Regions from separate parts of the Microbacterium sp. MMO-35 genome, predicted to be linked through region 2. Evidence: riboswitches for the same ligand, from Rfam matches in the RefSeq annotation. Region 2 holds a riboswitch; the other holds the start of a gene.
The links. Region 2 has a riboswitch for FMN ahead of ribD (bifunctional diaminohydroxyphosphoribosylaminopyrimidine deaminase/5-amino-6-(5-phosphoribosylamino)uracil reductase RibD). Riboswitches for the same ligand answer to the same signal wherever they lie in the genome.

Region 1 (3,390 bases), on a different contig from region 2:
GACGCTCGGCGCGCTGCTGCTCGGCAAGGCCTCCCAGGCGAAGGAACGCGGCGTGCGCTGGCAGGTCCAGGTGGATCCGGCCGCTCCCCGTGCGGATCTGCCCCCGGTCGACGCCGTCGCCGTGGTCGGCAACCTCATCGACAACGCCCTCGACGCCGCGCGTCAGGCCGGGACGGGCGCCGACCGCTGGGTGCGGGTGGACGTGACGGCGGCGGACGGCGGCGCCGTCGCGATCACCGTCGCGGACGGGGGCCCCGGAGTCCCCGCGGACGACCGGGAGCGCATCTTCGAGCACGGCTACTCCACCAAGCCGAGCGACCGCACGGGGCGCGGCGTCGGACTGGCCCTCGTCCGCGACATCGTGACCGCCGCCGGCGGGAGGGTCGAGCTGTCCGCAGACCCGACCGCGTTCCGTGTCACGCTGCCGGGCGCGCCGTCGGAGAGGAGATCCGGATGATCGGCGTCCTGCTCGTCGACGACGATCCGCTCACGCTCGAGCTGCACTCGGCGTACCTCGCACGGCTCGACGGCTTCGAGGTCGTCGGCGAGTGCACCGGCGTCCGCGCCGCGCTCAGCGCGCTGACCACGGAGGCGGAGCGGATCGACCTGGTGCTGCTGGACCTCACGATGCCGGACGGATCCGGCATCGACGTCCTGCGGCGCATCCGCGGAGCCGGGAGCGCGATAGACGTGATCGCGGTGACGAGTGTCCGCGATGTCGAGGCCGTGCGGCGGATGTCGGCGCTCGGCGTCGCCCAGTATCTGCTCAAGCCGTTCCCGTTCGCCGTCTTCCGCGAACGCCTGCTGCAGTACCGCGACCGGCACGAGCGCGCGATCGCCCTCGCCGGAGCCGCCAGCCAGGAGGAGATCGACGCCCTGATCGGCGGACCGACGACCGGGACGATCGCCCTCCCGAAGGGACTCGCGGTCGAGACGCTGCAGACGGTGACCGCCGTGCTGCGCGCCCACGGCGACCTCTCGGCGGCGGAGGCCGCACCCCTCGTGGGCGTGTCGCGGGTCACCGCGCGACGCTACCTGGAGCACCTCGTCGCCCAGCAGATCGCGATCCGCGCCCCGCGCTACGGGGCGCCGGGACGTCCGGAGACCGCGTACCGCCTGGCCGGAACGGGAACGGCTTCACACTGACCGTCCCGCCCGTCGCCGTGGTCGGCGCGCCCTCACCGCGGTGATAGCGTCGTCCTGTCCTCAGGGCGGGGTGAGAGTCCCCACCGGCGGTGTCGCGGCATGGTCCGCGCGAGCCCGCGAACGGTCCCCATGGTGGGGACCGCCGATCCGGTGCGATTCCGGAGCCGACGGTCACAGTCCGGATGAGAGAGGACAGAAGGAGCAGTCCACCATGCCCAGAATCGCCATCGTCGCCGCGCAGTGGCACGCCGAGATCGTCGAACAGGCCGTTTCCGCCTTCATCGAGCGCCTCGCCGAGCTCGGCATCGACCAGGTCGACGTGTTCCGCGTTCCCGGGGCGTTCGAGATCCCGCTGCACGCGCAGCGCCTCGCCCGCACCGGTCGCTACGACGCCATCGCCACGAGCGCCCTCGTCGTGGACGGCGGCATCTACCGGCACGACTTCGTCGCCGGATCCGTCGTCGACGCGCTCATGCGCGTGCAGCTCAGCACCGACGTCCCGGTGTTCTCCGCGGTGCTCACCCCGCATCACTTCCACGAGCACGACGAGCACCAGGACTACTTCCGCCGGCACTTCTCCGTGAAGGGCCGGGAGCTCGCCGAGGCCGTGTCGGCCACCGTGCAGAGCCTCGCCGCGATCGGCTGACCGACTCACGAGGCCCGGCTCAGGCACGCCCGCCGTCGCTGAGGCGGATCTCAGCGCGGCAGGCGTCCCTCGTGCAGGACGGCGTCGGGGTCGGCGCTCGCCCGCACCGCCCGGAGCCGATCGAGGTCGGACTCCGTGGCGCACCGCTCGAGCGTCTGCCCCGGCGTGAGGAACGTCGGCACCGTCCGATCGGCGACCGCCGGCGCGAGCAGGTCGACCAGTCCCGCGATGCTCGCATCGCCGGGCTCGGTCGGCGCCCCGGGGAAGTCCGGCACGAGCGCGTGCAGGAGCCACGAGGCGGAGGCGAGCGAGGCGAACCCGGATCGTCGCGGTGCGTCGAGCGCTCCGCCCAGCATGCGCAGGTCGATCCCGACGATCGGCGCCTGCTCGGGCGCCTGACGGAACTCCGCCAGGGCGTCGATCGTCGCGTCGTCCAGTCGATCGAGCGCGACGGAGGCGCCCCGGCCCGCGGTCGGCTCGGTCGGCTCCCCCGAGGCCGCGGCGAGGGCGCAGAGCGAGGTCGGGCCTGCGGTCTCCCGCTGCACGGCGCCTGAACGACGGACGCCGTCGAGCAGCGCGTCGGCCGCGCCGTCGGCGGACAGCGCCTGGACGGTCAGGAAGCTCTTGCCCCGGATCGCCTCGGGCAGCATCGGGACGTCCGGCATCCGCATCGAGTTCGCGAACACGTTGAGCGTCGCGGGCGCCACCGCGGCGAGATCCCGCACGGCGCGGATCACGGCGGCGGTGTCCGCCGCGTCGAAGGTCAGCGCGGCGCCCCACTGCGCCGGGGCGCGGACGAGGTCGATCTCGAGCGCGGTGACGATCCCGACGACGCCGCCCGCCCCGCGCAGCGCCCACATCGCCTCGGGGTCGCTGCCGTCGTCGATGCGCTCGTGCGTGCCGTCGGGCCGCAGCACCCACGCGGCGCGCAGGTTGTCGGATCCGAGACCCGCCGTGCGGCTGAACCAGGAGTGCCCGCCGCCGAGCGTGTAGCCCGCGACGGAGACGACGGGGCTCGTCCCCGCGGGCGCCGCCCATCCGCTGCCCTCGAGCGCGTCGACGACGGCGCCCCAGCGCACGCCGCTGCCGACCACCACGACTCCGGCGTCGTGATCGATCTCGAGCCGGTCGAAGGCCGCCGTGCGCACGATCACCGCGCCGGACAGGTCCCCGGAGGCGCCGTGCCCGCTCGGCTGAACGGCGAGAGGCGTTCCCGCCTCGCGCGCGGCCGCGAGGATCAGGCGCAGGTCGTCGAGCCCTGCCGGGGCTGCGACGACCGCCGGCAGCTGATCGATCGAGAGGTTCCACGGGCGGCGGGCGGCGTCGAACCCGTCGTCTCCGGCACGGAGGAGGGATCCGTCGAGCCGACCGGGAAGGGAGTCGAACGCAGAGAGAAGGGGCATGACGCCACCCTAGGATGCCCCACGGACATTCCCTGCGGCGTCATGCCCCTGCGCGCTGCGCGGCCCTACTCCCCTGCGAGACCGCCGAGCAGGTGCCCGAACGAGCGCCCTTCTCCGAGGTAGTTGCCCGGATCGAAGGGATCCTTGTCGGCCGCGGGCTCCCGCCGGGCCATCGCCTCCGCGAGCTCCCGCGCG
Region 2 (3,390 bases):
CCTCGAGCACCTCGCCGACACCGTCGACGTGGCCCTGCACGATGTGGCCGCCCAGGCGCGCGCCGACCGGCATCGCCTTCTCGATGTTCACGCGTGTGCCCACGGTCGCGCCGCCGATCGCGGCGACGTCGAGCGTCTGCTTCATGACGTCGGTGTCGAACGTGTCGGCGGTGGATCCGACCACGGTCAGGCACACGCCGCTCACGGCGATCGACTCGCCGTGCACCGCGTCGGACGCGGCCTTCGGCGCACGCACGGTCAGCCGCCAACCGTCGCCCGCGGGCGCGATCGCGGTGATCTCGCCGATCTCCTCGATGATTCCGGTGAACATCAGGCAGCTCCTTCGTTCCGGGAGATGTACTCGTCTGCGGGGAGGGTCGACCCGGCCGTGTCCTCCGCGGCGCCGGCCGGACGGGCGACCGCCAGCAGATCCGCCCCGAGCGGCAGCCACCGGTCGACGATCAGGCGCCGGGCCTCATCGATCGTGGTCACGCCGATGTCGCCGAGTGCGAGCTTCGGACCGCCGAGCAGCACAGGGGCCACATACGCCAGGACCTCGTCGGCGAGGCCGGCCGCGAGGAACGCGCTGGCGAGCGTGGGACCGCCCTCGATGAACACGCGCTGGATCCCGCGATCCCGGAGGTCCGCGAGGACGCCGTCGAGGTCGTGGCCGGGGTAGAAGAGCGGCGCCTGCGGATGCCGTCGCACGGCGGCGTCCGACGGGGTCTCCCGTGCGCCGATCACCACGGGTACCGGCTGGTGGGGATGCAGTGCGGCGCCGTCGCGCGCGGTGAGCGCGGGGTCGTCCGCGAGCACCGTCCCCGTGCCGACCACGATCGCGTCCGCGGCGGCACGACGGCGGTGCACGTCGGCCCGCGCCTCGGGACCGGTGATCCACTGACTGGATCCGTCTGCGGCGGCGGCGCGGCCGTCCAGGCTCTGCGCCCACTTCACGGTGACGTGCGGTCGGCCCAGCCGCTGCACCGTCAGCCAGTCGTCGATCAGGGCGTGCGCGGACGCGGCCTGCTCGCCGGCCACGACGTCGATCCCCGCGGCGCGCATCCGCTCCGCGCCTCCGCCGGAGACCGCCCCGGGGTCGTCCAGCGCGTAGCGCACGCGTGCCACGCCGGCGTCGATGAGCGCCTGCGCGCAGGGGCCGGTGCGCCCGGTGTGGTTGCACGGCTCGAGCGTGACCACGGCGGTCGCGCCGCGCAACTGGTCCGGGGTGAGCTTCGAGAGCGCGTCGACCTCGGCGTGCGGGGTTCCCGCGCCGCGGTGCCAGCCCTCGGCGAGCACGTCGCCCGCGGGGGAGAGGATGACGGCGCCGACCTGGGGGTTCAGCCCCCGGGGCCCGCGGCGGGCGATCTCGAGCGCATGGGTCATCGCCGCCCGCTCCGCCGCTGTCGCCGTCATGTCGCCTTCTTCGTCCTGGTCCAGATGCCGGGGGCGGGCGCACGACGATCGTGCGTGCTGCCTCTCATCCGGACTCGCAAGCCTTCGCTCGCATCACCGTCGGTCCCGGAATTCCACCGGATCGGCCTCGGATCCGTGTCGGATCCTCGGTTCGCGGACTGTCACCGCCGGTTCGGATTCTCACCGACCCCGGAGCACGTTGTGTTGCTCTCAGCTTAGTCAACGCGCGGATGCCGGTTTCATTCCGATGGATGCGTCTGTGACTGCTCATGTCGGGCCGAGGTCACTTGAGCAGCCGGGACAGCCGGCGGTCGGCCAGCACTTTGCCGCCGGTCTGACACGTCGGGCAGTACTCCAGGGAGCGGTCGGCGAAGAACACGCTGCGCACGGTGTCGCCGCAGACCGGGCAGGGCTCACCGCGGCGGGCGTGCACCTGCATGCCGCGCCGCTTCGCGTCCTTCAGGTCGGCGGGGGGCTTGCCGCTCGCGGCCGCCACCGCTTCGCGCAAGGTGGTCTGCATCGCGTCGTACAGCCGGGTCACGTCGTCCTCGTCGAGTCCGCCGGCGGGCGCGTAGGGCGACATCCGGGCCGCGTGCAGGATCTCGTCCGAGTAGGCGTTGCCGATCCCGCCGATGACGGCCTGGTCGCGCAGCAGCCCCTTGATCTGCGTGCGCCGTCCCGTGAGCAGCGCCGCGAACGCCCCCCGGGTGAACGCGGGGTCGAGGGGATCGGGTCCGAGCCGGGCGATTCCCGGCACGTCGTCGGGATCGCGGACGACGTACACCGCCAGCGACTTCTTGGTGCCGGCCTCGGTGAGGTCGAATCCGCTGCCGTCGTCGAACGCGATCCGCAGGGCGATCGGCGACTTGCCCGGCCGGATCAGCGTCGTGGGAAGCGCGTCGTACCAGCGCAGCCATCCGGCCTTCGCGAGGTGGAACACGAGGTGCAGGCGCGGCTCGGCTTCGCTCCGCAGCGTCAGATCCAGGAACTTCCCGCGCCTCGTCGCGCCGCGGATCGTGGATCCGGGCAGCGCGGTGACCGGCGGGTCGTAGGTCTTGAGCGCCGAGATGGCCGATACCGACGCGCGCGTGATCGTCAGGCCGACCGCGCGCTCGCCGAGGAAGTCGACCAGCCCCTGCACCTCAGGCATCTCCGGCATGGGTTCATCCTGCCACCCGTGCCCGACATCGGGACAGGGCCGCCGGACTCGGGCCGCCGGACTCGCGCCGCCGCCGGACTCGGGCCGCCGGACTCGCGCCGCCGGACTCGGGCCGCCGCCGAGGCGCGCGGGCCGCGATCGGCGTCGAGGAGGGGAATCAGCCGAGGTCGATCGGCCAGGCGACCGGGGCGCGGTCGTCCGTGCGCAGGAGCCCCGCGAGCCATCCGTCGTCCCGCCCACGCGGGCTGGTGAGGAATCGGCGCTGCGTGCCCTCGAACCGGAAGCCGAGCCCGCGGGCGCTCCGAGCCGACGGGACGTTGCCCACCACGGCCCGCCAGGTGAGACGCGCGAGCCCGAGCTCGGCGAAGCCCCACTCGATCACGGCGCGGGCGGCCTCCGTGATGTAGCCGTTCCCCCGGGCCGGCGCGGCGACCCAGTAACCGACTTCGGCGTCGCCGCCCGTCGGGTGATCGGTGATGTGGTGCAGCCCGATCGCGCCGACGAGGAGCTCGTCCGCGTACATCGCCCACACGGTCTGGGATCCGTCCGCCCACCACTCGCCGATGAGCCGGACGAAGTCCGCGGCGTCCGTGCGGGCGTAGGGACTCGGGACGGTCGTCCAGCGGGGGATCGCCGGATCTTGGCACGCCTCGGTGATCGCGTCGACGTCGGCGGACGTCGGGGCGCGCAGGATCAGACGGGGCGTGCGCAGCTCGACCGGTTCCATCGTCTCAGCCTAGGGCGACGGTCTCCGCCTAGGGCGACGGTCTCAGCCTAGGGCGACGGCGGCGGGCTGCCCACCGCGCCGGCTCTCCACG

Region 1: linked by a shared signal. The riboswitch ahead of WFJ01_RS11340 (6,7-dimethyl-8-ribityllumazine synthase) and the one ahead of ribD (bifunctional diaminohydroxyphosphoribosylaminopyrimidine deaminase/5-amino-6-(5-phosphoribosylamino)uracil reductase RibD) in region 2 are both predicted to bind FMN.

The regions. Positions count from the first base shown of each region.
Region 1 is NZ_JBBCVH010000004.1:360,610-363,999, reverse strand. It holds gene WFJ01_RS11350 (sensor histidine kinase) at 1-457, shown strand, start outside; gene WFJ01_RS11345 (response regulator) at 454-1,146, shown strand; FMN riboswitch at 1,199-1,344, shown strand; partial or broken gene WFJ01_RS11340 (6,7-dimethyl-8-ribityllumazine synthase) at 1,352-1,792, shown strand; gene WFJ01_RS11335 (FAD-binding oxidoreductase) at 1,843-3,195, opposite strand; gene WFJ01_RS11330 (FMN reductase) at 3,261-3,390, opposite strand, start outside.
Region 2 is NZ_JBBCVH010000008.1:62,279-65,668, reverse strand. It holds gene WFJ01_RS15400 (riboflavin synthase) at 1-331, opposite strand, end outside; gene ribD (bifunctional diaminohydroxyphosphoribosylaminopyrimidine deaminase/5-amino-6-(5-phosphoribosylamino)uracil reductase RibD) at 331-1,413, opposite strand; FMN riboswitch at 1,465-1,614, opposite strand; gene WFJ01_RS15390 (Fpg/Nei family DNA glycosylase) at 1,697-2,572, opposite strand; gene WFJ01_RS15385 (GNAT family N-acetyltransferase) at 2,730-3,299, opposite strand.